4 regions of the Rhizobium sp. PRIMUS64 genome follow, and region 1 is predicted to be linked to each of the others. Evidence: riboswitches for the same ligand, from Rfam matches in the RefSeq annotation. Region 1 holds a riboswitch; each other region holds the start of a gene.
The links. A riboswitch is a leader RNA that binds a small molecule or an ion and turns the genes downstream of it on or off. The one in region 1 is predicted to bind cobalamin.
Positions count from the first base shown of each region.

Region 1 (7,506 bases):
GGATGTGGGTTTCCACCGTGTAATAGCTCCGCCCCGCCTCGACATAGGCGAGATCAACGCCGATGAGGCGCAGCAATGCATCCGAGGTATCCCCGAAAACCTGCAGATAACGGTGTTCGGTCATATGGCCGTTATAGTCGACCCAGGCGGGGCCGACTTTCGTCTCGACAAGCCGCAGCGGCTTTAACGGGTCGAAAGACGTATTTGCCCTGCCGGCTTCTGCCCAGAGCGATTGCTCGAAGTCTTTCAGCAGCTTGCCGGCGCCCCAGCCCTCGCCGTCGTGACCGCCCTTCAGGGCCTGCAGGATGCCGACGAGGTTTTCGTCGCGGATGCGTTCGAGCTCGCGGATCGACAGTCCAGCCGCCTGTTCATCGGATTGCCGGCCGATCTTTTCGATCAGTGCATCGTCGAGATCGACGACATCGGTGAGCTTGGTCCACGGCCAGGCGAGGCATGGACCGAACTGGGCAAGGAAGTGACGCATACCGGCCTCGCCGCCGGCAATGCGGTAGGTCTGAAACAGGCCCATCTGCGCCCAGCGCAGGCCGAAGGAGTAGCGGATGACGTCATCAAGCGTCTCGACCGTGCAGATATCGTCGTGGATCAGCCACAAGGCCTCGCGCCAGAGCGCTTCGAGCAGCCGGTCGCCGACAAAGGCCTCGATCTCCTTGGCGATGTGGACGCCCTTCATGCCGATCGGCGCCAGTCTTTCCATCGCCGTCTGGATGGTCGCCGCCGAGGTCTTTTCGCCACCGACGATTTCGACGAGCGGCAGCAGATAGACGGGATTATAGGGGTGGGCGACGAAGAGGCGTTCGGGATGCTTCATGTCGCGCTGCAGATCGGTCGGCAGCAGGCCTGAGGTGGAAGAGCCGATCAGGGCGTCCGGGCGCGCCACAGTATCGATCTCAGTCAGCACCCCGCGCTTGAGGTCGAGCCTTTCCGGCACGCTTTCCTGAATCCAGTCGGCGCCGGCGACGGCTTCCTCGAGCGTCTTGCAGAAGGTCAGCCTGCCGCGGGGCGGCAGGGGTGCTCCGGTCAGCATGGCATAGGCTTTTTCGGCGTTGGCAAGCACTTCGCCGACGATGCGGCTCGCTTCCGGATGCGGATCGAACACGTTCACGTCGATGCCGGCCAGCAGAAATCGCGCGATCCATCCGCCGCCGATGACGCCGCCGCCGATACAAGCCGCTTTGGTGATCCCTGTCATGCCGTCCTCAGCGCTTCGTCAGTTTGAGTTTCTTGCGAACGTCTTCCGGACCGATGATCCGGGCACCCATGCCCTCGACCACCTGCACGGCCTTTTCGACGAGTTGCGCATTGGTGGCGAGCTGGCCCTTGCCGACGAAGAGGTTGTCCTCCAAGCCGACGCGCACATTACCGCCGGCGAGAACGGCGGCTGCCGGATAGGCCATGGCGTTGCGGCCGATCGAAAAGGCCGAGAAGGTCCAGCTCTGAGGCACGTTGTTGACCATCGCCATGAAGGTATTGAGATCGTCGGGCGCACCCCAGGGAATGCCCATACAGAGCTGGATCAGCACCGGGTCTTCGATCAGGCCTTCCTCGGCAAGCTGCTTGGCAAACCAGAGATGGCCGGTGTCGAAGGCCTCGATCTCGGGCCGCACGCCGAGATCCGTCATCTTCTTTGCCATGGCCCGCAGCATGGCCGGCGTGTTGGTCATGACATAGTCGCCGAGATTGAAATTCATCGTGCCGCAGTCGAGCGTGCAGATCTCCGGCAGGCACTCGGCGACATGGCTGACGCGCTCGGTGGCGCCGGCCATATCCGTGCCCTTAGGATTGAGGGGAAGGGGGCTTTCGACATCCCCGAAGATCAGGTCCCCGCCCATGCCGGCGGTGAGATTGAGGACGACGTCGACATCGGCCGAGCGGATGCGGTCGGTGACTTCCCTGTAGAGATCGTTGCGGCGGCTGGCAGCACCCGTTTCCGGGTCGCGGACATGGCAGTGAACGACCGCAGCACCGGCCTTTGCCGCATCGATGGCGGAATCGGCGATCTGCTTGGGAGTGATCGGCACGTGGCTGGATTTGGAAACCGTATCGCCGGCGCCGGTGACGGCGCAGGTGATGAAGACATCGCGGTTCATCGCAAGAGGCATGCTTTTGTTCTCCCTCGTCTTGTCCGCATTACGCGACAGGATGGATGGCGATGCGTTGCATTTTCGGAAGCAATTGATACATTATCGGAACTCCGAGGGAGGTGGCCTTGCTGCAGCGATCGACGGAACGGCTCGATATCGACCTTCTCGTCCTGCCGGACGCGAACCTGATCCTGATCGCCTCGGTGATCGAGCCGCTGCGCGGTGCCAACCGCATTTCCGGCAGCGAGCTCTATCGCTGGCGGCTGCTCACGCCGGACGGAGCACCGGTCCCGACCACCAGCAATATCGCCGTGCCCGCACAAGGCGCTTTCAAGGCGACGACCGAGGATACGCCGCTATTCGTGCTTGCCAGTTACAACTGGCGCCACAGCGCGACGCCGGCCCTCAAGATGCAGCTCTCCCAGGCTGCCCGCTATCGCACGGTGATTGCCGGCATCGAGTCCGGCACATGGCTGCTGGCGGAAGCAAGCCTGCTCGACGGACTGCCGGCGACCGTCCACTGGGAGGACTACGAGGATTTTGCGCTGGCCTATCCTGAGGTGCGGGCCGTCAAGGATCGTTTCGTCATCGACGGCAAGCGGCTGACGACCTCCGGTTCGCTTCCAACCGTCGACCTGATGCTGGAAGTGATCAGGCAGCGGCAGGGTTATTCGCTGGCGCTCGAGGTCAGCCGGCTGTTCCGCTATGAGCAGCCGTCCTTCCATGCCGATGAGTCACTTTCCGCAGCCTCGGCTGGGTTGCGCATGCACGATTCCCGTGTCGCGCAAGCGGTGCGGCTGATGGAGGAGCATATCGAGCAGCCTCTGATTCTCACGCGGCTCGCCCGCAGGGTGGGCATCAGCGCCCGACATCTGCAGGATCTTTTCCAGCAGAGTATCGGCGCGCCGCCGCATGTGCATTATCTCGCCCTGCGCTTGAATGCGGCCCGCCGCAAGGTGATCGAGACGACGGCCTCCTTCGCCGACATCGCGGCGGCAACCGGCTTCAACTCGGCCTCAGCCTTTGCGAGAAGCTACCGGGCGAGTTTTTCCGAAAGCCCGTCGGAGACCCGGCGCCGCTTGCGGCGCCGCATCACGTCATCGGAGGTGCGGGCATAGGCTGGAATGCGTCCCGTATCATTTCGGCAAGTTCCCGAACGGCCTCGCTGGAACGGTAAGTGCTCCGGCGGAGCACGACCTTGGAGGAATCGACCGGCGGGAAACCGTCTTCGGCGGTGAGTTCCCGGCAGCCGGGCGGAATGCTGCTGCGGGAAAGCGTGGTGACGGCAAGGCCTGCGGTCACGGCATTCTTCAGCCCCGAGCCGGTATCGGCAATGAAAGCGATTCGATAGTTGCGGCCGATCTGTTCCAGTGACCGGAGCGCAAAATCGCGCGACCAGGTGGAGTTGCGATAGGTCGCTATCGGCAGGGGATCGATGTCGTGCAGCCTGTGGACCATCGATGTGACCCAGACTGTGGGATCGATGCAGATGACCTCGCCTTTCGTCTCATCGCTCCAGTCGAAAACGACGGCCAGATCGAGCTCATCCCGCTCGAGGGCGGCCAAGTTGCGAACTGTGTAGTCGCAGGACACGGTGACCTCGACGGCCGGGTGGCGTACGGCGAAAGCCGCAAGGGCTGCCGGCAGCACCGTCTGGCTGTATTCCTCCGGAATTCCGATGCGCACCGGTCCGTCCAGCGGTTTGCTGCGGATCGTCGCGGCGGCCTCGTTCAGGAGGTCGATTATCCTGCGGGCATAGGGGACGAGCTGTATGCCCTGGCGCGTCAGCAGCACGCCGCGGGCGCCCCGCTCGAACAGGGTTTCGCCGATCGTCTGCTCAAGCCGCTTGATCTGAGTGCTCACCGCCGACTGCGTCCGCCCGATGCGCTGGGCAGCCGCGGAGAAATTGGAGGTCTCGGCAACGACCAGGAAGGTTCTGAGCAGGTCGCTCTCAATCGGCTCGTGCATAGGAATAGCCATAGAAAAAATCGATGGTAGCTATCTCTACTATTCGTTTGTCTGATGTCAATTCTTGGCGCAGAAAAGAACGGCGTTCGACTTCCTTCTTTGAGAATATCTGCGTGACCATTGAAAATCCGGCCAGACGCCTCGCAGGCAGCGAGCACGAGAAGGGTGTGCTTCTCATCATTGCCGCGACGCTTGCCTGGAGCGCGAGCGGCGTCTATTCGCGGCTCCTGACGACCGACGTATGGACGGCGATCGCCTGGCGGTCGTTGTTCGGCGGCCTGTTTCTGCTGATCCCCTGCCTTTTCCTCGAAGGGGGCATCTCGCGGCAGCAATGGCGATCCGTCTTCCATCCGTCCGGTCTTGCCATGATCGCATGCCAGACCTTCAGTCAGATATGCTTCATCGGGGCGCTTTACATGACCACCGTCGCCAATGTGACGATGATCTATGCGACCGCGCCCTTTATCGCAGCGTTGCTCGGCTGGGTCATCCTCAGAGAGAGGGTCTCCAGGCGGACGCTGATTGCCGGCGGCATCTCGCTCTTCGGCGTTGCGGTCATCGTCGCCTCGTCGATCGGCGGCGGCACCGGTTGGGGTGACCTGCTGGCGCTCGGCATGACCGCGTCCTTCGCGCTCGTCATCATCATTCCGCGCATCAGTCCCGACGTGCCAAGCCTGCCGCCGACCGTGGTCAGCGCTTTCCTGACACTCGCACTCTTCGCGCCGTTCGGTTCGGTCGGCTCGCTCGACTTGCACAACTGGATCGTCCTTGCCGCCTTCGGCGCGACCAATTTCTCCCTGGCGCTGGTGCTCTTCCTTGCCGGGGCGAAACGAATGCCGCCGGCGGAAGCGGCGCTGATCGGCACGATGGAAATCGTGCTCACGCCCCTCTGGGTCTGGCTGCTGTTTTCCGAAGAGCCGCCCGTTGCCACCTTTTTCGGCGGCGCGATCATCCTCGGCGCCGTATTCTGGCACACTGCAATCGACGTCAGCCGCAGCCGGCGACCGCATCGCGCCTAAAGCCTTTAGGCGGCGATCAAATCTTCCCGGACGATCCGGAAAACCGCCGTATTCGCGGGATCAATTATTTCCGCTACGCAGCGCTGTTGCGACTTTGCCGACTGTCGTCTTTGAGTTGCGCCCATGTCGTTTTCTTGATCGCTGTTTTACGTCAGGCATGGTTTGCTTGTGGTGTTCAAGGCGCTATCTCGCAAACTGGCGAAATGGACCATTGGGACGCTGGCCTGACGCCGGCGCTGCCCCGCAGCGGTAGAAGAACTGAAATCCTCAAGGAAATCGCCGGATAGACATCCGGAAAGATATCGAGATGGATCGAAAGGAGATTCTGGAGCCGGAAACCAGCTCTTGGCATAGCAAATCGACGGATTGCGGCAGATGATCACGAGCGGAACGACAGGCGAAAACCATGGCGTTCACTCCTCTTCTCCATCCAATCTGTCCCTTTTGCAAATCGAATATCGCCCGATGCGGCGGTATCTTGTGTTGTGGACCGGGCTGCAGAGGAGGCAGGCCGGAGGGAAGGTTGCCATCGACTGCATCGGTTGCAGATCGAGGCATTCAAACAAGTGGGAGGAATTCATGAGCAAAAATAGAGGCGTCGTCTATCTCCGGCCGGGCAAGGTCGAAGTTCGCGACATCGACGACCCGAAGCTGGAAGCGCCCGATGGCCGCCGCATCGAACACGGCGTCATTCTGAAGGTGATATCGACCAACATCTGCGGCTCCGACCAGCATATGGTCCGCGGCCGCACGACGGCGATGCCGGGCCTGGTCCTCGGTCATGAAATCACCGGCGAGATCATCGAGAAAGGCGTCGACGTCGAAATGCTCGATATCGGCGATATCGTCTCGGTGCCGTTCAATGTCGCCTGCGGCCGCTGCCGCTGCTGCAAATCCCAGGATACCGGCGTCTGCCTGACGGTAAACCCGGCCCGCGCCGGCGGTGCCTATGGCTATGTCGACATGGGTGGCTGGATCGGCGGACAGGCGCGCTATGTCACCATTCCCTACGCAGATTTCAACCTGCTGAAAATCCCCGATCGGGATAGGGCAATGGCGAAGATCCGTGATCTCACCATGCTCTCCGACATTCTGCCCACCGGCTTCCATGGCGCAGTGCGTGCAGGTGTTGGGGTCGGCTCGACCGTCTATGTCGCCGGTGCCGGCCCTGTCGGCCTTGCGGCTGCGGCTTCGGCTCGCATTCTCGGCGCTGCTGTCGTGATGATCGGTGATTTCAACAAGGATCGTCTGGCGCATGCGGCGAAGGTCGGTTTCGAACCGATCGACCTGTCGAAGAGCGACCGTCTCGGCGACATGATCGCGCAGGTCGTCGGCACCAATGAGGTGGACAGCGCCATCGATGCGGTCGGCTTCGAGGCACGCGGCCACTCGGGCGGCGAACAGCCGGCGATCGTGCTCAATCAGATGATGGAGATTACCCGTGCCGCGGGTTCGATCGGCATTCCCGGCCTCTACGTTACCGAGGATCCGGGCGCCGTCGACAACGCCGCCAAACACGGCAATCTGTCGCTCCGCTTCGGCCTCGGATGGGCCAAGGCGCAGTCCTTCCACACCGGCCAGACTCCGGTGATCAAATATAATCGTCAGCTCATGCAGGCGATCCTCCACGACCGGCTGCCAATTGCCGATATCGTCAACGCCAAGGTCATTCCGCTCGACGATGCCGCCAATGGATATGAGAGCTTCGACCAGGGAGCGGCGACGAAATATGTCCTCGATCCGCACGGAGAGGTCGCGAAAGCCGCCTAGAGCAATTCCAGCAAAAGCGCGTAGCGGTTTTGCGTCCGGAATTGCGAGAAAACAAAGGGATAGAGCATTTCCGTGATTCGAAGAAAAACGGAAATGCTCTAGCGACTACGACTGAGGACTTTACCTGATAGGAATGGCCGGCGGAAAGCCGGCCATTCTGCATCGCACAACGATTTGATTGACGAACTACTGGATGCTGAACGGGAAATATTTTGCGTTGATCATGTCGTAGGTCCCGTCCGCCTTGATGCTCTTCAACGCTTCGTTCAGGCGCGCAAGACGCTCCTTGTCATCGAGGCGCAGCGCGATGCCGGCACCCTCACCGAAGTATGTGATGTCGACCAGATCCGGTCCTTTGAACTCGCAGCAGCTTCCTGCCTTGGTGTTGGCAATCCAGTCGTAGATGGCGAGTTTATCCTCGAGGATAATGTCGACGCTCCCGTCCGCCAGACCCTTGTACAATTCGGGCGAAGACCGAAACACCTTCTTTTTCATTTCCGGATAAAGATGGTTGGCATAGGATTCCTGCGCTGTCGACGATGTCACCCCAAGAATTTTATCGTTGAGGGCGGCGGGGCTGACATCGCTGATCGACGAATCCTTCCGGGCGATGAACACAGACGGGCTGTTGTAGTATTTTTCAGTGA
Region 1 covers NZ_JALBGX010000006.1:57,355-64,860, reverse strand. The annotation lists gene MOV76_RS04450 (carnitine 3-dehydrogenase) at 1-1,210, opposite strand, end outside; gene MOV76_RS04445 (3-keto-5-aminohexanoate cleavage protein) at 1,218-2,120, opposite strand; gene MOV76_RS04440 (GlxA family transcriptional regulator) at 2,222-3,220, shown strand; gene MOV76_RS04435 (LysR substrate-binding domain-containing protein) at 3,195-4,070, opposite strand; gene MOV76_RS04430 (DMT family transporter) at 4,184-5,089, shown strand; cobalamin riboswitch at 5,251-5,452, shown strand; gene fdhA (formaldehyde dehydrogenase, glutathione-independent) at 5,669-6,859, shown strand; gene MOV76_RS04420 (transporter substrate-binding domain-containing protein) at 7,046-7,506, opposite strand, start outside.

Region 2 (7,506 bases), on a different contig from region 1:
ACTTCGTCGCCGGACACATTGATCAGGTTCTTGATTTCCTTGGCTGCATTTGCAGACCGCTGGGCGAGCTCACGCACTTCCTGCGCAACAACCGCAAAACCCTTGCCGGCTTCGCCTGCACGCGCCGCCTCGACGCCGGCGTTCAGCGCCAGCAGGTTCGTCTGGAAGGCGATTTCGTCGATGACGCCGATAATGCGGCCGATCTGGCTCGACGAGGTTTGAATCCGGTCCATCGCCCCGATCGCATCACGCACCACCGTCGCCGAGACATGGGCGCTCCGCTTTGTCTCCTCGACCAACTGCCCGGCATTTTCAGCCCGTTGCGACGATGTTCTGACCGTCGTGGTCACCTCATCCAGTGCGGCGGCGGTCTGTTCCAATGCTGCTGCCTGTTGCTCGGTCCGCCTGGCGAGTTGATCTGCGGAGGTCGCCAGCTCGCTCGAGCCGGTTTCAACCGCCACGGAAGCGGTCTTGATCTCTGTCAGAGCGGCCGCGACCGCATCGACCATGTTGTTGAAATCCTGCCGCAATTTGTCGAATTCGGGACCGACATCGGCCAGGTGTATCGAGAAGTCGCCGGCGGCGAGCCCTTCCAATGCATTCGCGAGAGCGTTCATGACCAGTCGTTGCGTGTTGCTGGCCTCTTCGGTCAACAATGCGTTGCGCGCCCGTTCGGCGTCGAGCGAAGCACTCTGCTCGGCAGCGGCCTGCTCTCTCTCGACTTTCGCAATCGCCTCGTGACGGAAAACTTCCAGTGCACGCGCCAGAAATCCGATCTCGTCGCCATTTTCCCTGTAGGTGACGGGAGAGACCAGATCGCCTTTCTGCAACGCACTAATTCGTTCGCTGATCACCCTGATGGGCCGGCCGACCAGGCTGCGCATGGCGAGAAGGAAGGCAACGACGGCCATGGCGGTGATCGCGGACTGCGTGAGCAGCGAAATGAGAACTTTCTGCCTGACTTCGGAAGCGATTTTTTCGACAGACCAGTTCGTGACGATGTAGCCGGTGGCCTTGCCTGCCTTATCCAGCGGAAGCGGCGCGATGATCGTGACCACGCCGGCGGAGGTTCCGCTATCATCGACAGTCGTCTTTTCCGGTTTCGCGCTGAGACGCTTCGCCAGATCGGCGGGTGCAGGCAAACCGTTGATGCCGTCGCGTGTCCACGTATCGACGGAGGCCGGTTCCGCGTTGAATGCGGCAAACTGTACAAGATCGAGCGAGGGGTCGTCGCGGTAGAGCGAATAAGCCTCGCGAACGGCGTTCGCCTTCCCCCATTTCACGCCGCCGGCGGCCAGAGATGCAAACTGCTCCGCATCCTTGGACCAGTTCGCCTTGGCGCCATCGATCAACGCCCGGGTTTCGTACATCCAGGTATAGGTGGCGAAAGCGGAAATGCCGCAGAGGTTTACGGCAACGATAATCGCCGCCAGCTTGGCTGTCAGAGGCATCGTTTTCAAAAATTGGAACATTCCGCGGCGGCCTAGAATTGCGGCTCAGTCGGACATGTTCCCGACTGGCGTATCAATACGGGCATCGACGCTGACGGTCGCATCACGAGCGCTCATGCCCATGTCCAGATAGCAACCCAAAACGCGCAAACGCAGTGTGTATTTGATGTGTGAATAAATCATAAAGTAGAAAGGAATGCTGAGCACACGCGTGCCATTCGCGCCTGCTGCCGCCGGCGCGGAGCCTTGCGAACCGGTGGGTGCAGGAATGCTTCCGTGGCGTCAGGGAGATCAGCTATTTTCAGCCACGGCCTCTTCGGGTTCGGCGTGCCGGCGCTTGCGGCCGCGCGCCGTCAGTTCAGCGCCGGCATCTTGGGGCAGGCGCAGGAAGGTGATGCAGGCCAGCGCCGAAATCGCCGAGACGCTGAAGAAGGCGATGTGGAAATCCGAGACCAGCAGCCTGCCGTCGTGGAAGCTGCTGGAAATTTCGAGGATGCCGCCGGCGATCGCCACACCCATCGCCATGGAGATACGCTGGGCAACGGCATTGATTGCGGTTGCCTGGCTGCTGTCGGCATCATCGACGTCGCCGAAGGCCATGGCGTTGACGCCCGAGAAAGCCATGGAGCGGAACAGGCCGCCGATCAGCAGGCAGGCCATGATCAGGAACAGTGGCGTTTCGGCGGTGAAAAGGCCGTTGATGCCGAGGAAGATCGCCGCCAGCAAGGTGGTGAGGGAGATCACTGTGCGGAAGCCGAAGGCGTTGAAGGTGCGCGAGGCGGCGAATTTCGAACCCATGGAGCCGAGCGCGCTGACGAAGGTGACCGAGCCCGATTGCAGCGGTGTCAGGCCGAAGCCGAGCTGGAGCATCAGCGGCATCAGGAAAGGCAGGGCGCCAAGTCCCATGCGGAAATTCGAGGCGCCGAGGATCGCCGCCCGAAACATCGGGTAACGAAACATCTTCGGATCGAGAAGCGGATAAGGCACGCGGCGGGCATGCAGGAGGTAGAGGAGGCCGGCAAGGATGCCGATCGCAACCGTGACATAACCGTAGATAACGGGCACGGCCGGCAGGCTGATCACCGACAGGCCGAAGACGAAGCCGGAGAAGCCTAGGCCGCAAAGGAAGAAGCCGGGGAAGTCCATCGGCCGCAGAGTGCGCGGCTCGACCGCCGGCAGGAAACGGGTGACGAGGATGATGCCGAGCACGCCGATCGGGACGTTGATCCAGAAGATCCAGTGCCAGGTGAGGTAGGTTGTGAGGAAGCCGCCGATCGGCGGACCCATGATCGGACCGATCAACGCTGGAATGGTGAGCCAGGCCATGGCATCGACGAGTTCGTGACGCGGCGTTCCCCGGACCAGCAGCAGGCGGCTGACCGGCGTCATCATCGAGCCGCCGGCGCCCTGGATCAGGCGTGAGATCACGAAGGCCGTGATCGAATTGGAAAAGGCGCAGGCGATCGAGCCGATCATGAAAACGAAGATCGCCATGCGGAAGATGTTGCGCGCGCCGAAACGATCGGACATCCAGCCGCTGATCGGGATGAAGATCGCCAGCGCCACGAGATAGCTGGTAACGGCGAGCTTCAGCGCGATCGGCGAGGTGCCGATATCGGCTGCGATCGCCGGTAGGCTGGTGGCGATCACGGTCGAATCCATCTGTTCCATGAACAGGGCGACCGCAAGGATCATGGGCGTGAGGCGGGGCACGGGCAACCAAAGTGCAAAGAGAAAAAGTGCGGCGCCATGGGCGTCGGTCAGGATGGGTTTGTTTCTAAGGCAGCGATGCGCCTCTGTCCATGAAGTCGATGTCGCATGCAACGTGTCGGCGGTATGAGGGCCGGCTTGCCGCCGCCGCGCTTTCCTGAAATAGATGCGCCGTCAGGTGCCCGCCGTCCAGGCGGGAGAATCGGGAATCCGGTGCAAAGCCGGAACGTGCCCAACGCTGTAAGGCCGACGCTTGCCGCTTCATCACGCCACTGGCTTCTCGCCGGGAAGGCTGCGGCAGGCGGATGACGCCGAGTCAGAAGACCGGCCTGGCTAGATAGACCGATCCGCGCGGACGGCGGGGCGGTTGCGTTGTTGGGGATTTGACGATGCGACCCTTTGATGAGGATGCCCTTTCGGCGGCGTCCGGTTTTTCCTTGGCCGAACGCGAGGCCGTCTATCATGCGATCATGACGCGGCGCGACGTTCGCAGCGAGTTCCTGCCCGATCCCTTGCCGGATGACCTTGTGCAGCGGCTGCTGACGGCTGCCCATCATGCACCCTCCGTCGGCTTTATGCAGCCGTGGAATTTCATTCTGGTGAAAAGCGCAACCGTGCGGGCGCGCGTCCGGGATGCTTTTGCGAGGGCCAACGAGGAGGCGGCGCTGATGTTCGAAGGTGAACGACGGCAGGCCTACCGCTCGCTCAAGCTCGAAGGCATTGTCGAGGCGCCGCTCGGCATATGCGTGACCTGCGATCCTACCCGCAGCGGCAGCGTCGTGCTGGGGCGCACGCACAATCCCAGGATGGATAGCTATTCCACAGTTTGCGCCATCCAGAATCTCTGGCTTGCGGCGCGGGCGGAAGGGGTCGGGATCGGCTGGGTCAGCATCTTTCATGAAGGCGAGCTGAAGAGCATTCTCGGCATACCCCAGCATATCGAGGTGGTCGCCTGGCTCTGTGCCGGTTTCGTCGACCGGCTCTATGACGAGCCGGAACTGTCCGTCAAAGGCTGGCGGCAGCGGCTGCCGCTCGAGGAACTCGTCTTCCATGATGGATGGGGACTGAACACCTAGAGGTCGTCTTCTTCGGCACCGACAAAGGCGAGGTCACGATTCGCGACATCAAGATGCAACAGAACTTCGCTCGCAGCATGTCGCTCGCAGACGCGATGAACCCCGACAATCTGCTCTGCTACGAAATGAACGGAGCGACCCTGCCTGCCCCCAACGGTTTCCCGCTGCGGCTGATAACTCTGGGCTGGTACGGGATTGCCAACGTCAAGTGGCTGAAGGGCATCGAGGTTCGCGACACCCGCTTCATGAGCCTGCTGATGGGCCGCGACTATGTCACCATCCGGGAGGAAGAGCACAAAGGCGAGACTGTGCGGGCCGAGACCTCGGTCGGCCGGGCCTTGCTGAAATCCGCGCCCGCCAAGGTCACGCGCAACGACTCGGGTCACCGGGTCGTCGGCGCAGCCTGGGGTGCACCGATCGACCGGGTCGAACTGAAAATTGATCAAGGGCCCTGGATGCCGGCAGTCATCGATCACAGCGAGGAGGCCGAATACGCCTGGAAGATTTGGTCACTGGATTGGCCAAATCCCTCGCCTGGAGAACACACGGTGACCTCGCGCGCGATCAGTACCGCAGGGCAAATTCAACCGGCGATGGACGATCCCTTGATCGCCAAAAAGCACACATACTGGGAAAGCAATGGCCAGGTGACGCGCCGCATCCGCATCGTTTGAGAAACGTTGCTGCCTCGCACGTCGGCTGCTGAGTGAACGGAACGTTCCACCGAGAACCCTTCGCTTAGGATTGCGACATTTCGGGAGAAAGGCGCTAGCGGCCCTTCCGCTAGTCTGCCCCGTCTTTTTTTGCCCGCTCGATGAATTTCCCGGCGACTGCTTTGCCAAGTGCGGCACCGGCCCGGTTGTCCATTTCATAGTGGATGCCGGCCCAGATGCGGGAATCGCCCGCTTCCTTGCCGACCGTTCGGATGAACTCCGCCTGGTCGGGGAACAGATAGGCAAGCACCTCGCATCGGGCAGTCGACAACGTGGAGTGATTCGACGGATAACTGGGATGGGCCGGCACTGCGAACAGGGGAGTGATGCTCGGGTCAAGCATGTTGGGCCGCAGGTACCAATAAGCGTATTTCCCGTCGTTGCTTGCAATGTAGGCGTCGTAGTAGACCGTTGCGAGCATCGCGTAAGCCCGTGCGGCGCGCGGCGGGTTCGAATCCGTCTTGTCCTCGAACATCCACTTGCTGGCATAGTCATACCAGTCTGTGAACAGGCCGGATGGACTTTGCCAGTAGAACGCCTTGTAGCTGTTGGGGAATTTTCGCTCAAACTGGCGGACTGCATCCGTCTCGGCCTTCACGGCCGCAGACTTGCAGTCGGGCGGAGTCGGTGGCCTGAATTCATCGGCTGTCTCGAGCAGGATCGGCTTCCAGTTTGGCATGGTTGCATTGGCGGGTTTGTCTCCGACCCACATGCACGGCCCGGTCGGCACGGTGCCGGTCCAGACGGCATCGGAGCCGTCGGCCTTTGCCCGCGCAATCACTTGCTCTGCCACGCGTCGCCCCAGTTCCAGGCCGGCGGATGAATCGCTTGGGAACTGGACACCGGCAAGGACACGCGACTGTGCGGCTTCTTCGGCCATCGCCTGGAACGACGACGCCTCGTCGGGAAAGAAATAGGCAAGAACGGTCGCGGCGGCGGCGGCGGCGGCCGCGTGTTCGGATGGATAAGCGGGACTCCGAGGCGTAGGCAGCGCAGTCGGCAGTGTCGTATCCACCTCGCTCGGGCGGGGGCGATTGTAGAAGTATTTCGACTCCCAAGCCGCGATGGTGGCGTCGTAGACCGCCATCGTCAAATAGGTGTAGACGCGATGCGCGTTGGGGATCGTCTGGTTTGCGAGAAGACGGTTGTTGACCAGGTCGATCCATCGATAGCCGGGCGAACCGGCGTCCCAGAATGTGATCTTGGCGGCGACCTGCGCATCGTTCTTTGCGACAAGTTCGCGAACCTGCTCCAACTCGGTTGCGGAAGTATCCGGTGGGGGCGGGACTCGGAAGTCTTTGCCCGACGTGATTACCCACGTCTTCCACATTCCAGCGTTTGGCTCTATCTGATCCGATTGGGCGAAAGCGAAGTTCCCTGACAAAAGGATTAGCGCGCAGGCCCTGCTAAAGCCGCTAAGCATTTTCGACCCCCATAGTTGATCCCCGGCCCAAAGACGGAAGGTTTTCTGTTTTGACGGCCGTCCCATTTTCTATTTTAGCCCGCTCTAATTATACCGCGAAGCGCTGCCAAGTGAAAGGATCAATGAGAGCAGGATCAAGGAGGCCGCTCTAGCCAAGATCGATCCGTATAATGGACAATCGCCTGGCCGGTTCAGGGCTGGCGACAAGCTATTGGCGTTTTTAGACAAACTCTGATCCCTGCCGGAGCTAGGGACATCGCGGTGAGGGCCGCGACGTCCATGCCGACCCCACCAATTATCGAGGAACTTTCAGTAGGCAGGAAAGCGCCAATTGCAGTCATCGGCCTCAGGTCGATGACTGTCTTAGAGGATAGCTTTTCCGTTTATGCAGGTAACGACATTGCCGCCAACCCAAATATCTTCAGATTCGAGCTGGACATGTACCCGCCCTGACCTGCCCAAGACCGTCCCTTGCGCAGCGATGTATGAAGGCGGCGCGAGATTTGCGGAAATGAGCCATTTTGCCAAACCCGCATTTAGGCTACCAGTGACTGGGTCTTCGTAACCAGCGGCGGTGAAGGCGCGGACCTCGAAATCCACACCATCGACGTCCCCCAAACATGGTGCAATCAGGCCTACCCTTAGTCCGGAAATACTCTGGTAGTTCGGACGGACACGTAGGACATCGTCTCTGCTTTTCAGGAGCAAGGCCATCCAACCGGGACCGTTGTCTACCCAACTCGCATCGACTATCATCTCAGGTGACAGACTTAGACCGCTCATAACTCGTTTCATTAGATCGTTATCGATATGTCCAGTCTTGATCAAATCTGGAGCCAGAAATGAGAGGATATCGCCGTCTCTTCTGATCCGGATCAAACCCGCCTGACATTCCTGGATGACAACTGGCTGCTTTGGCTTTCCGCCCAAGGTCAGCCATGCGTGGCAGCTACCCAAAGTCGGGTGTCCGGCAAAGGGTAGCTCCTGATGCGGCGTGAAAATTCTGACGCGATAATCAGCATCCGGGACCGTCGGCTTTAGGAGGAAGGTCGTCTCGCTTAGATTGGTCCAGTTGGCAAACTTGGCCATCGTTGATGTATCAAGATCGTCCGCATCCACTACCACCGCAAGTG
Region 2 covers NZ_JALBGX010000025.1:48,923-56,428, forward strand. The annotation lists gene MOV76_RS13100 (methyl-accepting chemotaxis protein) at 1-1,472, opposite strand, end outside; gene MOV76_RS13105 (MFS transporter) at 1,743-3,146, opposite strand; cobalamin riboswitch at 3,321-3,509, shown strand; gene bluB (5,6-dimethylbenzimidazole synthase) at 3,551-4,237, shown strand; partial or broken gene MOV76_RS13115 (molybdopterin-dependent oxidoreductase) at 4,234-4,911, shown strand; gene MOV76_RS13120 (phosphatase PAP2 family protein) at 5,021-6,205, opposite strand; gene MOV76_RS13125 (PhzF family phenazine biosynthesis protein) at 6,737-7,506, opposite strand, start outside.
Region 2: another riboswitch for cobalamin. It lies ahead of bluB (5,6-dimethylbenzimidazole synthase); the one in region 1 lies ahead of fdhA (formaldehyde dehydrogenase, glutathione-independent).

Region 3 (7,506 bases), on a different contig from region 1:
CGGCGGCGAGCACCAGTGCCGTAATCGGGAAATCGCCGGTGATTTCGAGCGCCAGGAACGTCATGGTCAGCGGCCCGCCGATGACGGCGACGGCGAGCGAACTCATGCCGACCACGGCATAGATGACGGGCGTCAGCGTCGCATCGGCGAAATAGGGGCCGCAATAGGCGAAGAGCTTGCCGAGCAGGGCGCCCATGAACAGCGAGGCGAAGAACAGCCCACCCCTGAAGCCGGAGCCGATCGAGATCGCCGAGGCGAAGGATTTCAAGAGGAAGAGGCCGATCAGCGTCGGGATCGCCACCTCACGGGAAAGGTTGAGATGCAAGGCGCCGTGGCCGGCCGAGAGCACCTGCGGTGAGATCATCGCCAACAGCCCGACGATGATGCCGCCGAGTGCCGGGCGGAAGGGTGGGGCGATCGAGCTCTTGCGCGCCAGCTCTTCGACAAAGGCGACGCCCTGCATGATCAGGATGCCGACACCGGCGCAGAAAGCACCGAGCAGCAGTGCCGGGATATAATCGGCTGGCACGACCGAGCCGAAGCTGCCGATATCGATGGTGAAATCGCTGCCGGCAAGCAGCCTTGCGATCAGGGTGGAGACAAGGGCGGAGACGACGACAGGCGTCAGCGACACGATCGTATAGGTGCCGATGATCAGCTCGAAGGCATAGAAAGCGCCGGTCAGCGGCGCGTTGAAGGCGGCGGCGATGGCGCCCGCCGCGCCGCAGCCAACGAGGGTGCGCAGGTCCGAGCGGCGAAGCTGCAGCTTCAGGCCGAATTTGGAGGCGAGGCCGGCGGCAAGCTGGGTATAGCCGGCCTCCAGGCCGACGGAGGCGCCGAAACCGTTGGAGATCAGGTTCTGCACGGCAACGATGATGCTGTCGGTCAAGGACAGGCGGCCGCCATGCAGCGCATTGGCCTCGATCGGGTCGACCATCGGCTTCTTGCGTCGTTTCGCCAGCACTAGGAGCAACAGGCCGAGCAGGGCGCCGCCAATGACGGGGGCAGTGAGCAGCAGCATCTTGTTCTCGATCTCGGACGAGCTCAGCCGCTCGCTGTCTGATATGCCGAAGACCAGCTGATGCAGCTCGTTGGAGACGTAACTCATGCCGGTGACGGCGAGACCCGAGATGATGCCGACGACGGCGCCCGCCAGCGACAGACCGACCTCGCTACGGCGGGTCAGCGCCCGCAGGCGTCCCGGATCGAAGAAAACACGCAGCGCACGAAAACGGCGCCGATCCAATTTCATAAGCATGGCTAGACAACTAGGCGGGGAGAGGCCCGGTCAAGGGCGGAGATGGTCGCGCAGTCCGCTTGCGACGCAATTGCGGCGAAAAGCCGGCGGCTGGGACAAATTTTTATGACGTAAGTCTCTGATAAATGACGATATTTTAGGTAGAGTAAGTCGTGTTGGCGGAGTTGCTTCCTCTGGCCGGCCATTGCCCGGTCGCCAAGGCCGGTTGACTTCACCTCTGAGCTTGCCTAACCATCCCTCAACGGATGGTCGCCCGACCATCCCGACATAACGGATGGTTCCGGATCGGTGTTACGCCCTTCCGGATGAAAAGGGAATGTGACGCGGCGGACCCAAGCCGGGCGCCTTCATCACAGCCGACCCCGCGACTGTAGAGCGGTCAGGGTCTTCCATCCGGCGTTAAGCCCTTTCTGCCGGCAGCCTGCAATCGTGCAGGCGGGCGGGACGGGCGGCATGCCGGAAAAGCCACTGGATATGCATGGTGATCAACCGGGGTCGGACGCCTCTCAAGTCTACGAATCGTCCACCTTTTCACTGATGCAGCCGGGAAGGCGAGGATGATCCGCTGGCACGATCAGGGCGACCGGTTTCCGGTCTGCCCCGATCGCGGCCGATAACCGCGAGCCAGGAGACCTGCCATGCGTGCCGGGCGCGAAGCCCACACCTGGGCACTATGCCCGTTGCCAGCACGGAGGTTGTCTTGGCTGAACGATTGAATTCAGCGCAGCCTGGTGCGGCGCGATTTGGCGGGGCCTTACAGCCGCCGGCGTCTTCCGTAGCGGCTTGCGCGGCATCTATTCAGAAGGCAACGCCGGCATGACGGCTGCCCCCTCCAACACTGTCTTCATCCTCGGCGGCGCGCGCTCCGGCAAGTCCAGGTTCGCCGAATCCCTCGTCACCGCGACCGATCTGGATCGCCACTACCTTGCCACCGGGCGGGCCTGGGACGAGGAGATGCAGGCGCGCATAACGCAACACAAGGCCGATCGCGGTCCGTCCTGGACGACGCATGAGGAGCCGCTCGATCTTGTCGGCAAGCTTACCGACATCGATGGCGAAGGGCGCATCGTGCTGATCGATTGCCTGACGCTCTGGGTCACCAATCTGATGATCGAGGAGCGTGAGATGGCGGTGGAATTTGCCGCACTTGCCGATTTCCTGCCCGCCGCGAAGGCGCGGCTCGTTTTCGTTTCCAACGAGGTCGGTCTCGGCATCGTGCCGGATAATCGCATGGCGCGGGATTTTCGCGATCATGCCGGCCGGCTGCACCAATCGATCGCGGCGAAGGCCGCCGAAGTCTATTTCATCGCGGCAGGCCTGCCGCTGAAAATGAAGGGTTAAGTCCATGAACCAGCAGAAGATTCCCGCAACCGTCATCACCGGCTTCCTCGGTGCCGGCAAAACGACGATGATCCGCAACCTGCTGACCAATGCCGGCGGCAAGAAGATTGCGCTGATTATCAACGAATTCGGCGATCTCGGCGTCGACGGCGACGTGCTGAAGGGCTGCGGTGCGGAGAATTGCACTGAGGACGACATTATCGAGCTCACCAATGGCTGCATCTGCTGCACGGTCGCGGACGACTTCATCCCGACGATGACGAAGCTGCTCGAACGCGAACAGCGGCCCGACCATATCGTCATCGAAACCTCGGGCCTTGCTTTGCCGCAGCCGCTGGTCGCCGCCTTCAACTGGCCCGACATTCGCACCCAGGTGACCGTCGACGGTGTCATCACGGTGGTCGATAGTGCTGCCGTTGCCGCCGGCCGTTTCGCCGACGACCATGATGCCGTCGATGCGCGCCGTGCCGAGGATGAATCGCTCGATCACGAAAGCCCGATCGAGGAGCTGTTCGAGGACCAGCTCACCTGCGCCGACCTCATCGTGCTCAACAAGACCGACTTGATCGACGCCGCGGGCCTTATCAGGGTGCGCGACGAGGTCGCCTCCCGCACGGTGCGCAAGCCCGTGATGATCGAGGCGAGAAATGGCGAGGTGTCAGCCGGCATCTTGCTCGGCCTTGGCATCGGCACGGAGGACGATGTCGCCAATCGCAAGTCGCATCACGAGCTGGAGCATGAGGATGGCGCGCCGCACGATCACGACGAATTCGACAGCTTTGTCGTCGATCTCGGAGCCATTGCCGATCCCGCCGGTTTCGTCGAAGCGCTGAAGGACATCATATCAGCCCATGACGTGCTGCGTCTCAAGGGTTTCGTCGACGTTTCAGGCAAGCCGATGCGTTTGCAGCTCCAGGCCGTCGGCAGCCGCATCGACCATTATTTCGACCGCGCCTGGGCAGCCGGAGAAAAGCGCGGCACACGCCTCGTTGTCATTGGCCTGCACGAAATGGACCAGGACGCGGTGAGGGCGGCGATCGAAGCGCTGGCATAGACCGATGCATCTGCTTCTGGCCCAGCAGGGAACGATCAGCGACGGCGAGGAGGCAATCGACCTTGGGCAGACGCCGGGCGATATCCTGTTCCTGTCGGCGGCCGACAGCGAGCTTGCCGCGATCGCAGCCGCCCATCGCGATCGCCGGACAGCACCTTCGCTGAGGCTCGCCAGTCTGATGAGCCTCAAGCATCCGATGTCGGTCGATACCTATGTCGAGCGCACCGCGCGGCATGCGAAGCTGATCATCGTGCGTGCGCTCGGCGGCGCCAGCTATTTCCACTATGCGCTGGAAGCGCTGCATGCGGCTGCGGCTCGCGCCGGTGCACTGATTGCGGTCTTGCCGGGTGATGCCAGGCCAGATGCGGGGCTGGTTCCTTTCTCCAATGTTGATCTCGACGATCTCAACGCGCTCTGGGCCTATCTGATCGAGGGCGGCGATGCTAATGCGCGGGCGTTTCTCGATTATGCCGGGGCGATGCTGTCGGGCACAGATAAGCCGGCACCGGCTGTGCCTTTGATGAAGGCAGGTATTTGGTGGCCGGGGCGGGGGTTGATCGGGGTCGAGGAGTGGCGGCGGGTCGTTTTAGATATGTCTTCGGGTGCGGGGATGGTAGCGGAGGAGGGATTTGAATCCCCTACAGTCGCCATCAGCTTCTACCGCGCCCTGGTGCAGAGCGGCGAGACCGGGCCGATCGAAGCGCTTGTCGAGGCGCTGGCCGCACTCGGCCTCCGGCCGCTGCCGGTCTTTGCCTATAGCCTCAAGGATCCCATCTCCACCGGCATTCTCGAAAGCGTGTTTTCGGCGCTGAAACCCGACGTTGTCATCAACACGACGGGCTTTGCGGTCTCGGCACCGGGTGCGGACCGGCAGCCGACGGTGCTGGAAGCGAATGAGGCGATCGTGCTGCAGGCGATCCTGTCGGCCTCGTCGAAGGAGGCATGGGCGGCTTCTCCGCAGGGCTTGTCGGCGCGCGATCTCGGCATGAACGTGGCACTGCCTGAAGTCGATGGCCGGGTGCTGGCGCGGGCGGTCTCCTTCAAGACGGCGGCGCGCTACGATGCGCTGGTCGAGACGAACATCGTCGCCAGCCAGGCCGATGCCGGCCGGGTGCGCTATACGGCTGAGCTTGCCGCCAATTGGGCGCGGCTGCGGAAGACTTTCGCCGGCGACCGGCGCATCGCGCTCGTCATGGCGAACTATCCGAACCGCGACGGCCGGCTCGGAAACGGCGTCGGCTTGGATACGCCGGCCGGCACCGTCGAGGTGCTTCGCGCCATGCGATCGGCGGGTTATCTGGTCGCCGAGATTCCCGCCGACGGCGATGCGCTGATCCGCCACCTGATGGAAGGACCGACCAATTCCGGTTCCGACGGAAAGATCATCCGCGAGACGCTTTCCCTGAGTCTGTACAACAGCTTCCTGGAATCGCTTCCCAGTAAGATTCAGGATGAGGTGAGAGCCCGCTGGGGCGATCCCGAAGATGATCCGTATTTTCGCGAAAGCGTCTTCGCCCTGCCTTTTGCGCGCTTCGGCGAGGTGCTCGTCGGCATCCAGCCAGCACGCGGCTATAATATCGATCCGAAAGAGAGTTATCATTCGCCGGATCTCGTGCCGCCGCACGGTTATCTCGCCTTCTACGCTTTCCTGCGCCGCGAGTTCGGCGCGCATGCCGTCATACATATGGGCAAGCACGGCAATCTCGAATGGCTGCCGGGCAAGGCGCTGGCGCTGTCAGAAAGCTGTTATCCCGAGGCGATCCTCGGGCCGCTGCCGCATCTCTATCCCTTCATCGTCAACGATCCGGGCGAGGGCACGCAAGCCAAGCGCCGAAGTGCGGCCGTCATCATCGATCATCTGACGCCGCCGTTGACGCGAGCCGAAAGCTACGGGCCGCTGAAGGATCTGGAGGCGCTGGTCGACGAATATTACGAGGCGTCGGGCGGCGATCCCCGCCGTATCCGGCTGCTCAGCCGCCAGATCCTCGAGCTCGTTGCCGATATCGGCCTCGACCGTGATGCCGGTATCGCGAGCGGCGAAAGCGAGGGCGAGGCGCTGAAGAAGCTCGACGCCTATCTCTGCGACCTCAAGGAGATGCAGATCCGCGATGGACTGCATGTGTTCGGGGTCTCGCCTGAAGGACGGCTCTTGACTGACCTGACCGTGGCGCTGGCGCGGGTGCCGCGCGGGCTGGGCGAGGGCGGTGATGCGAGTTTGCAGCGGGCGATCGCGGCGGATGCGGGATTGGGCGGCGGCGTGCGGGGTGCCTCCTCCTTCGACCCTCTCGACACCGACATGGCTGCCGTTTGGGCCGGTCCACGTCCTGATATCCTCGCAGATGTTCTCGATGCCCCATGGCGAACCAACGGAGACACTGTCGAGCGCATCGAACTACTCTCGGCGAAGTTCGTTTCCGGCGAGAGCAAATGCCCCGAGGACTGGAAGGCGACACGGGCGGTGCTCTCCGAGATCGAGATCCGCCTCAAACCCTCCATCCTCGCCTGTGGCCCGGCCGAGATCGAAGGTTTGCTAAAAGGGCTCGACGGCCGGTTCGTGGCGCCCGGACCCTCCGGGGCACCAACACGCGGGCGGCCCGATGTGCTGCCCACCGGCCGCAATTTCTATTCGGTCGACAGCCGCGCCGTGCCGACGCCGGCCGCCTACGAGCTCGGCAAAAAATCGGCGGAACTGCTGGTGCGCCGCTATGTGCAGGATCATGGCGAGTGGCCTGTCTCCTTTGGGTTGACGGCCTGGGGCACGTCAAACATGCGCACCGGCGGTGACGATATCGCCCAGGCGCTGGCGCTGATCGGCGTCAAGCCGCTCTGGGACATGAGCTCGCGCCGCGTCACCGGCTACGAGATCATTCCGCCGGCGATGCTCGGGCGGCCGCGCGTTGACGTGACGCTCCGGATTTCCGGCTTCTTCCGCGATGCTTTTCCCGAGCAGATCGCGCTGTTCGACAAGGCAATCCGTGCCGTCGGCGCGCTTGAAGAGGACGAGGCCGACAATCCGATCGCAACGCGCATGCGCGGCGAGGCGGCAAGGCTTGGCGCCGCCGGTCTGGACGAAGTCTCGGCAAAGCGCCGGGCGGGTTACCGCGTCTTCGGCTCGAAGCCCGGCGCCTATGGCGCCGGCCTGCAGGCGCTGATCGATGAAAAGGGCTGGGAGCGGCGCGCCGATCTCGCCGAGGCCTATCTCGTTTGGGGCAGCTATGCCTATGGCGCCGGGGAGGAGGGCAGGGTCGAACGCAGCCTGTTCGAGGAGCGGCTGCGCTCGGTGCAGGCTGTGATCCAGAACCAGGACAATCGCGAGCACGACCTGCTCGACAGCGACGACTATTACCAGTTCGAGGGTGGCATGGCCGCCGCCGCCGAGCAGCTCACTGGTGCGCGTCCTTCGATCTATCACAACGACCATTCCAGGCCGGAAAAGCCGGTGATCCGCTCGCTGGAAGAGGAGATCGGCCGCGTCGTGCGCGGGCGCGTCGTCAATCCGAAATGGATCGCAGGCGTCATGCGCCATGGCTACAAGGGAGCGGCAGAGATTGCCGCCACCGTCGACTATCTCTTCGCTTTTTCGGCGACGACGGGTGCGGTCGGCGCGCATCATTTCGAGGCCGTTTATCAGGCCTTCGTCGCCGATGCCGGCGTGCGCGATTTCATGATCGAGAAGAATCCGGCTGCATATAACGAGATGAAGGAGCGGCTGCTTGAAGCAATCGACCACAGTCTCTGGACGCCGCGCAGCAATTCGGCCCGGTTCGACCTGGCCGCCAGACAACAGAATGAGGTGAACCAATGAGCGACGAGACCACGAACAGCGAGATCGGAGAAGCCGGGAGCGGCAAGG
Region 3 covers NZ_JALBGX010000132.1:5,238-12,743, forward strand. The annotation lists gene MOV76_RS32220 (chloride channel protein) at 1-1,258, opposite strand, end outside; cobalamin riboswitch at 1,517-1,914, shown strand; gene cobU (bifunctional adenosylcobinamide kinase/adenosylcobinamide-phosphate guanylyltransferase) at 2,075-2,599, shown strand; gene cobW (cobalamin biosynthesis protein CobW) at 2,604-3,653, shown strand; gene cobN (cobaltochelatase subunit CobN) at 3,658-7,458, shown strand; gene cobO (cob(I)yrinic acid a,c-diamide adenosyltransferase) at 7,455-7,506, shown strand, end outside.
Region 3: another riboswitch for cobalamin. It lies ahead of cobU (bifunctional adenosylcobinamide kinase/adenosylcobinamide-phosphate guanylyltransferase); the one in region 1 lies ahead of fdhA (formaldehyde dehydrogenase, glutathione-independent).

Region 4 (7,506 bases), on a different contig from region 1:
CCCTGCTGCTGGCGCAGTCGGCGCAGGCCTTCCTCGTCGTCAAATTGATTGGCGCCGCCTATCTCTGCTGGATCGGTATCAAGGCGCTGGTCGGTGCTTGGCGCGGTTATGCTTCCGTAACGTCAGTGGCCCCTTCCCGTAAGGTAAGGCATCTCCCCCGCGCCTTCCTCGAGGGGTTCCTCACCAACGCCCTGAATCCGAAAGTGTCGATGTTCTACCTCGCGGTCTTCCCGCAGTTCATCTATCACGATGCCAATGGCCGGGCCGCGATCGGCGAGGCTTTCCTTCTGGTCACCGTCCATGCCAGCCTCAACGTCATCTGGTTCGGCTCGATGGTCCTGCTCTTTGCGAGGCTCGCCAGAGCTGCGCGCAACCAGCGCTTCCAGCGCTGGCTGAAAGCCGCGACAGGCGTGGTCTTCATCGGCTTCGGCGCCAAGATGGCGACATTGCAGGCCGGATAGCGAAGACGGGCAAACCGCCTTCGTCACAGAAAGGCTGGGCGAACGTCCGGAGGGCGGCAACAGGATCAGCGACCTGCCGCCGGGACTGGATATGATACTGGCCTCGCGCAACCTCAACCGCCGCCATTTAACTACGCCCCGATTGAAAGCGCCTCCTTTACCGCCAAATCGGCCATGGCAAGCACCGCCTCGCGGGTCCTGGCGGCGGCGATGAAGCGGCCGTTGTGGCAGAAGCTTGCGCCCTCTATGCCGCAAACCGCCTCCAGTGCGCCATTGGTGAGCCCGGCCCAGGCCGCCGGCAGATCAGCCCTGAGCTCGAACCCCTCCTCGGCGCGCCGGATGCCGGTCACGCACCAGTCCTTTTCGCGCGGATGAACGACGAACAGCAGGTGATCGGCGCTCGCCTTGACGATGGCGGGACGGAAAGGCATGCCCCTCGGCAATTCCAAAACACGCCCCTGCCCCGCAGCTTCGATTGCCCGATGCACAATCGCCTCGGCCCGCAATTTTGCGGCACTCTGGGCGATCCTGGCCTCAACGAAACTGCGGGCAATGGCAAGGGCCGCGTGGAAGGCGCGGTTATCGGCCTCAGGGTCCGCTTCGTCGAAAACCGGTTTCAGGGTCTCCAGCAGCGCCGGCAGCGTCAACCCGGCCAACGGCCCCGAGGGGCTGAGCGCGCCATTATCAGTCAGATCGACCGGCAGCACGAAGCTGGCGTCGAAAGAGCCATGCATCGCTTCCACATGTGCTTGGGGAAGGCCGAAGGCCGTGAGATAATCACGGCCGTAATGCTTCCAGATCAGGCCGAACGAGCTGTAGGGCTGGCCATCGTCGCGCAGCGGCGCGCCGCGCTGGTGGTGATCGAACATCCCCGCAGCGGGGTCATAGGCTCCGCCGACATCATAGATGATCCGGTCTTCGCCCGGCGTGATCCACTCCGGCGCCCGGCTGCGGACGATCCGCGCCTGCGGGAAAAGCCGGGTCAGGATGACGCTCGACAGCAATTCGTCGGCATGAAAGCCACCGGAATGGGTGACGAGGAAATCGGGGATCATGGGAGCTATGCGCCTTGTCGTTCGCGGAGAGTCCGCTTGCAGGTCGGCACCAAATAACCGTTGCCGGCTGCTATCTCAACCCATACCTTAAATCGGAGTCGATTTAAGAATAAAATGATGCAGCAATCCAATGTGTTACAGCGTCCTTTCTGACGTCACCGCGATACCGGCCTCTAGCGGGATTCATCGAAGCCCCTGAAGGGTGCATCAGGAGTAAGTCCGTGGAGATTCCCCAGCACTTTCACGTCGCCGAGACGGCAGGATGGTTTGTGAACCACCGCATCAATTCTGCCCTTCCCGGTTACCTCATGATCAGCTCCAAGACCGACACCAACGATCTGTCGGATTTGTCCGAAGATGCTTTGGCTGAATTCGGCCCTTTGCTGGCAAGAGCTCAGAGTGCTTTGAATTGAATGCTCAGCGCGTCTATATCGGCCGATACGGGCACTCGCCTGGTTACCCGATCCATTTTCATGTGATCCCGATATATGACTGGGTGGAGGAGTTGTTCTGGAAGGACGCTCGCTATCGTCTGCTCGAGAATTTCGCAGAGGGGCCAGGGGAAACCGCAACGGGTGGCGCGGAACTGACGCTGTTTGTCTGGCGCGAGTTCTGCGAACGCGCAGAGCCGCCACCGGTCAAAGGGCCATCGGTCTCAGAGGCCATCGAGCTGCTGCGGGAGACAATGCGGTTTTCGGCGCCTGAAGCCTAAGACAACACCGTTCCCGGCTGTCTTGCGACAAGCGCCCGGCTGGCCGCCGCGCCGGCATGCAGGCAGATGAGCCCGATCGCCGCGAGAGAATTGATTAGCAGAACATTCGCCACCACCGCTGCCGAAAACGCGCCCTCACCTGACGGAAGCACCGCCGTTGCAGCAAACAGCGCGCCTTCATAGGCAACGAACCCGGCCAGGAAGGCGCCGGCCATCGTAACGGTAAGATCTGTCGACAGACGAAGTACCCCGAGCGCCGTAGCCAGGCACGCAAATGCCGCGATACCGATCGCCAGACCCCAGGCATAACTGTCCCAGGTCTGGGGATAACCGAGCACGAGATATCCGACCATCTGGTTGGCGAGCCAGGCCAGCAGAACCGCCGTCACCGCCATCCGCCGGGGAAGAATGACAGCCGATACCGCCGCCAAGGCCACGAAGGGCGTTATGCAGGCGAAAAGCAGGCTGAGAGCGACGCTCGCACCTGAAATGACGACGACCCAGGCGACAGCGAAGCCGGGTGCGACAGGGCGCAGGGGAAGCTGATTTCGTTCGAGCATCTCGAAACTCCATTCGACCGCAGGAAATAATACGCCAGTCCGGGAAAAAGGCTAGCGAGGCCATACCTCCTCTTGAGATCGAAATTCCCCGCCATTCCTCAATCCATGACGTATTGGATATGATGCCGGCCGTGCACGGCCGATTTCTGGACATGGGCGCGAACGCCGAAGACCCGGCCGATCATATCCTCCGTCAGCACCTCCTCCGGCGCCCCCGAGGCGACGACCTCGCCTTTCTGAAGCACCGCCAGCCTGTCGCAGAACATCGCCGCCAGATTGAGATCGTGCAGCGCGACGATGCAGGTGATGCCGAGCTTCGAGATCAGCGAGAGAATGTCGAGCTGATGCTGGATATCGAGATGGTTGGTCGGCTCGTCGAGCATCAGTTCGCTCGGCGCCTGCGCCAGCGATCTGGCAATATGGACGCGCTGGCGCTCACCGCCCGACAGCGTCTGCCAGAGCTGGCCCGCCCTCTCCCGCATGCCCGTCCGCGACAGGGCCTCGTCGACGGCTGCGTCGTCTCCGGCGCCCCAGGACGACAACAGCCCGCGATGCGGCGTGCGGCCGAGCCGCACCACGTCGCGCACCGTCAATTGCGTATCCGTCGTCGTCTGCTGCTCGACGAAGGCGACGCGCCGCGCAAGCGCTGCGCGCGACAGCGAGGATATATCGTCATCACCCAGCCGGATGACGCCGCTGCGAACCTTGCGCAGCCGGCAAATCAATCTGAGAAGGCTCGATTTGCCGGAACCGTTCGGCCCAAGCAGGCCGAACACCTTGCCCCTTTCCACCGTTAGGCTGACGCCGTTGACGATGACGGTATCGCCGGCGGCAAAGCTTACCTCGTCGACGCTGATACTCATGCATTCCCTCGCACGCGATAGAGGATGATGGCGAAGGCCGGCGCGCCGAAAAGCGCGGTGACGACGCCGATCGGCAGGATTTGCTGCGGAATGATGACGCGCGAAACAATATCGGCGCCGACCATGTAAATCGCACCGCCGAGCGCTGTTGCCGGCAGCAGCCGCCCATGCCCCGGCCCGACGAGGAAGCGGGCGGCGTGAGGGATGACGAGGCCAACGAAGCCGATCGAACCCACCATGCTAACGACGCTTGCCGTCATCGCCGCCGTCATGCCGAACAGCACGATTTGGACGCGGCGTACGGCAATGCCGAGCGAGGCGGCAGCATCCGTGCCGAAAGCGAAGGCGTCCAGCGCCCGCACATGGGCCATGCAGATGATGAAGCCGGCAAGCGCGATCGGCACCGACAGATAGACATCGGGCCAGCGCACGCCACTGAGCGAACCCAAAAGCCAGAACAGGATGCCGCGCGCCTGCTCGGCATTCGCCGATGTCGTCACGATGTAGGAGGTCAGCGCATTGAAGAGCTGCGAACCGGCGACGCCGCAAAGGATGATGCGCTCGCCGCTTCCTCCCGCACCCGTTGCCAGGAAGCCGACCAGCAGAAAGGCGATCACCGCACCGATGAAGGCGCCGCTCGAGAGGCCGAGAATACCGTAGCCGAAGCCGAGGATCATCACGCAGACGGCGCCCGTCGAGGCGCCGGCGGAGATGCCGAGCACATAGGGTTCGGCCAGCGGATTGCGCAGCAGCGCCTGCAGGATCGCACCGGAGAGCGAGAGCGATGCGCCGGCGCTGGCCGCGACGAGCGCGCGGCTCAGACGATAATCCCAGACGATGCCCTGGTGGATGCGGCTGATCTCGAAATTCGTTCCGAACAGCCGGTTCGAGACCGCCTCCGCCGTGGTCGCAACGGGAATTGCGATCTCGCCGATGGAAACGGCAAGGCTGATCATCAGCCCGAGCAGGAGAAGTGCGGCAATGGTGAGCGCGGCAAGCGCCCACCATCCCTGTTGCCTGACCGACATTGCCTTCACTGCGCCAGGCCGAAGGACTTGATGCCGTTCGCCAATGTCTCGATGCCATCGATCGTGCGGATCGTCGGGTTCATCGACTGCGCGTCCATCATCACGAAGTGCTTGTTTTTGACCGCGTCGAGCTCCTTGGTCACAGGGTCGCTCTCAAGAAAATCGACCTTGACCTTAGGATCGTCAGCCGCATAACGGCGGCGGTCCATGGTCGCGAGCACGATGACGGCAGGGTTCGCCTGGGTGATGGTTTCCCAACCCACCAGCGGCCATTCCTCTTCCGTGGTGACGACGTTCTTCGCACCGATCGTCTTCAGGATATAGGCGGGCGCGCTGTTCTTGCCGGCGATGAAGGCGTCGCCGCTGACCTCTTTGCTGGAGAACCAGAAGACGACGGGCAGGTTCTTGCCCGATGCGCCCGATATCGACGCGACAGCATCCGCCTCGCGCTTCTTCAGCGCCGAAATCAGCGCATCGCCGCGGTCCTTCACGTCGAAAATCTCCGAGAGCTCGGCGATTTCCCGGTAGATCAGGTCCATCGTGAACAATTCCCCACGCACGCCGTCGCCGCCATCTGTGTTGACCTTGGCGATGCAATCGGCCGGCGCGAGATAGGTATTGATCCCGAGATCCTTGAACTGTTCCCGCTTGCCGACGGAGCCCTGCGCGCCGACATGCCATTCGAACTCGGCCGCCACTAGGTCGGGCTCCTGCCCGACGACGGATTCGAAGCTCGGATCGTTGTCGGCAAGCCGCTTTATCTTGCTGTTGGCCTCGGCATATTGCGGCAGGACTGGACCGACCCAGACGGCCGTCCCGGCGATCTTGTCGGCAAGGCCGAGCGAGAAAAGAATTTCGGTCATACCCTGGCCGATCGAAACGATCCTGGCGGGCGCCTTCTGAAAAGTCACCTGCTGGCCGCAATTACTGACGGTCAGGGGGTAGTGCGTCGCGGCAAGGCTTGGTGCCGCAAGGCCGGCAAGCCCGAAGGCATATGTCATGGCGGCGAGAATCTGGCGCATGGAAAACCTCGATGAAGGAAAAAATCACGGCCGTTCCGCGCATGTGCGCGGACCGAAAGCACGCTTAGGCGTGCCCTAGCCGCAGGAGGCCCAATCGAGACGGATGCATGCCGGAATTCGGCGAAGGTTCAGCAGGTCAATCATATCTGTTCCTTGTCCGGGCATCCCCGCCCGGTTGATTGGATCGTGATTGACGGCAGGTCTCCTGGCTTGCGGATATCCGTCGTTACATCCGCCTTCCCGCGATATCCGCAGTGGCAGGGCCATAGGCCCTTCAGAGATGGCCAGTCGCTGGCCACTCCTGAGATGATCGACAATCCGCTTACAGTTGCGGGGGCAGCCACGGTCTCGGTCCCTACTGGGTCGTCCTCACCGTGTTCCCTATTAATCCCCTTGGAGTCATCTTCAGGGAACCGTCGAACCCAGTTACGTCGCAGACCTGCCTAACGTCAATGATTATTGCGGAGGATCGTGCCGGCCCACCGCGGCAAATTGCGAGACCTCGAAGCAAAACTCGCCAGCACCCTCGCGCAAAAGCTATCGTCTGCGGCGCTGGCGTCGGGTCATCAGTCGGCGTGCGTCACGACGGATTGCGGAAGGCGGGCCCCCGACATAGCTTTGGCGCCACCGATTTCAACGAGGTCTGATGTAGCAATGAGCAATCCGGATAGCACCGATCTCGCCGCAGCCAGGATAGACGCAATTCGCCAAGCAGCCGAGCAAGGCGATGCACAAGCACAATTTGAATTAGGCCATATGACCGCACGAGGTGAAGGTGTCACCGGGGATAAAGCCGAAGGCGCGAGATGGCTTCGGAAAGCGGGCGAACAAGGTCATGTCGATGCGCAATTCCTCCTGGCTGGCCTGTATCTCATGGGGGACGGCGTTGCACAGAGCGCGCCGGAAGGCGTCGAGTGGCTTGATAGAGCCGCCAGTCAAGGCCATGCCGACGCACAGTATTTATTGGGCTTGATGAGAGAGGACGGCGACGGTTGCGATATCGATCCAACAGACGCCGTAAGATGGTACGGCCAGGCCGCAAACCAGGATCATGCCGGTGCGCAATACAGGCTAGCCCAAATGAAAGAGCACGGCGTGGGCTGCGAGATCAATCTGACAGAGGCTTTCAAATGGTACCGTCGCGCAGCGCTTCAGGATTACCCTGATGCAAGAGAAGATCTGCTCGATTTATGTCGTGCACATCCAGACCTGCCGCTTCCAGTATCAGAATTGCTCGATGGCAAAGGTCGTTCCTGATACTCAGCCCTTTGTCCGGCGGCGCAATCGTCCAGACGCCGTCGCCGTTCTATTCACTCCGCCCCTACAACGCATCCAGCGGTATCTTCAAATACCGCCGGCCGTTCTCCTCCGGCTCGGGCAACCGCCCGCCGCGGATATTGACCTGCAGCGCATGCAACATCAGCTTCGGCTTCGGCAGCGTGCGGTCGCGCGCCTGGCGCAGCGCAACGAAGCCAGCCTCGTCGATGCCTGCGATATGAGGATTGGCGCTTTTCTGGGCGGTCACCGTGCTTTCCCAGCGCGGGTGGCGGCCGCCGGGCTGGTAGTCGTGGCCGGAAAAGAGCCGGGTCTCCTCGGGCAGCAATAGGATGGCCTGGATCGAGTGCCAGAGGGAGCTAGCGCTGCCGCCCGGAAAATCGGTTCGCGCTGTGCCGGAATCCGGCGTGAACACCGTGTCGTGCACGAAGGCGGCGTCGCCGATCACATAGGTCACTGAGGCGAGTGTGTGCCCGGGCGAAAACATCACGCGGGCCTTGAGCGCGCCGATCTCGAACGTGTCGCCATCG
Region 4 covers NZ_JALBGX010000051.1:21,500-29,005, reverse strand. The annotation lists gene MOV76_RS20340 (LysE family translocator) at 1-461, shown strand, start outside; gene MOV76_RS20335 (MYG1 family protein) at 593-1,516, opposite strand; partial or broken gene MOV76_RS20330 (HIT family protein) at 1,738-2,228, shown strand; gene MOV76_RS20325 (hypothetical protein) at 2,225-2,788, opposite strand; gene MOV76_RS20320 (ABC transporter ATP-binding protein) at 2,887-3,651, opposite strand; gene MOV76_RS20315 (iron ABC transporter permease) at 3,648-4,679, opposite strand; gene MOV76_RS20310 (ABC transporter substrate-binding protein) at 4,685-5,701, opposite strand; cobalamin riboswitch at 5,879-6,134, opposite strand; gene MOV76_RS20305 (tetratricopeptide repeat protein) at 6,356-6,958, shown strand; gene blh (bifunctional sulfur transferase/dioxygenase Blh) at 7,023-7,506, opposite strand, start outside.
Region 4: another riboswitch for cobalamin. It lies ahead of MOV76_RS20310 (ABC transporter substrate-binding protein); the one in region 1 lies ahead of fdhA (formaldehyde dehydrogenase, glutathione-independent).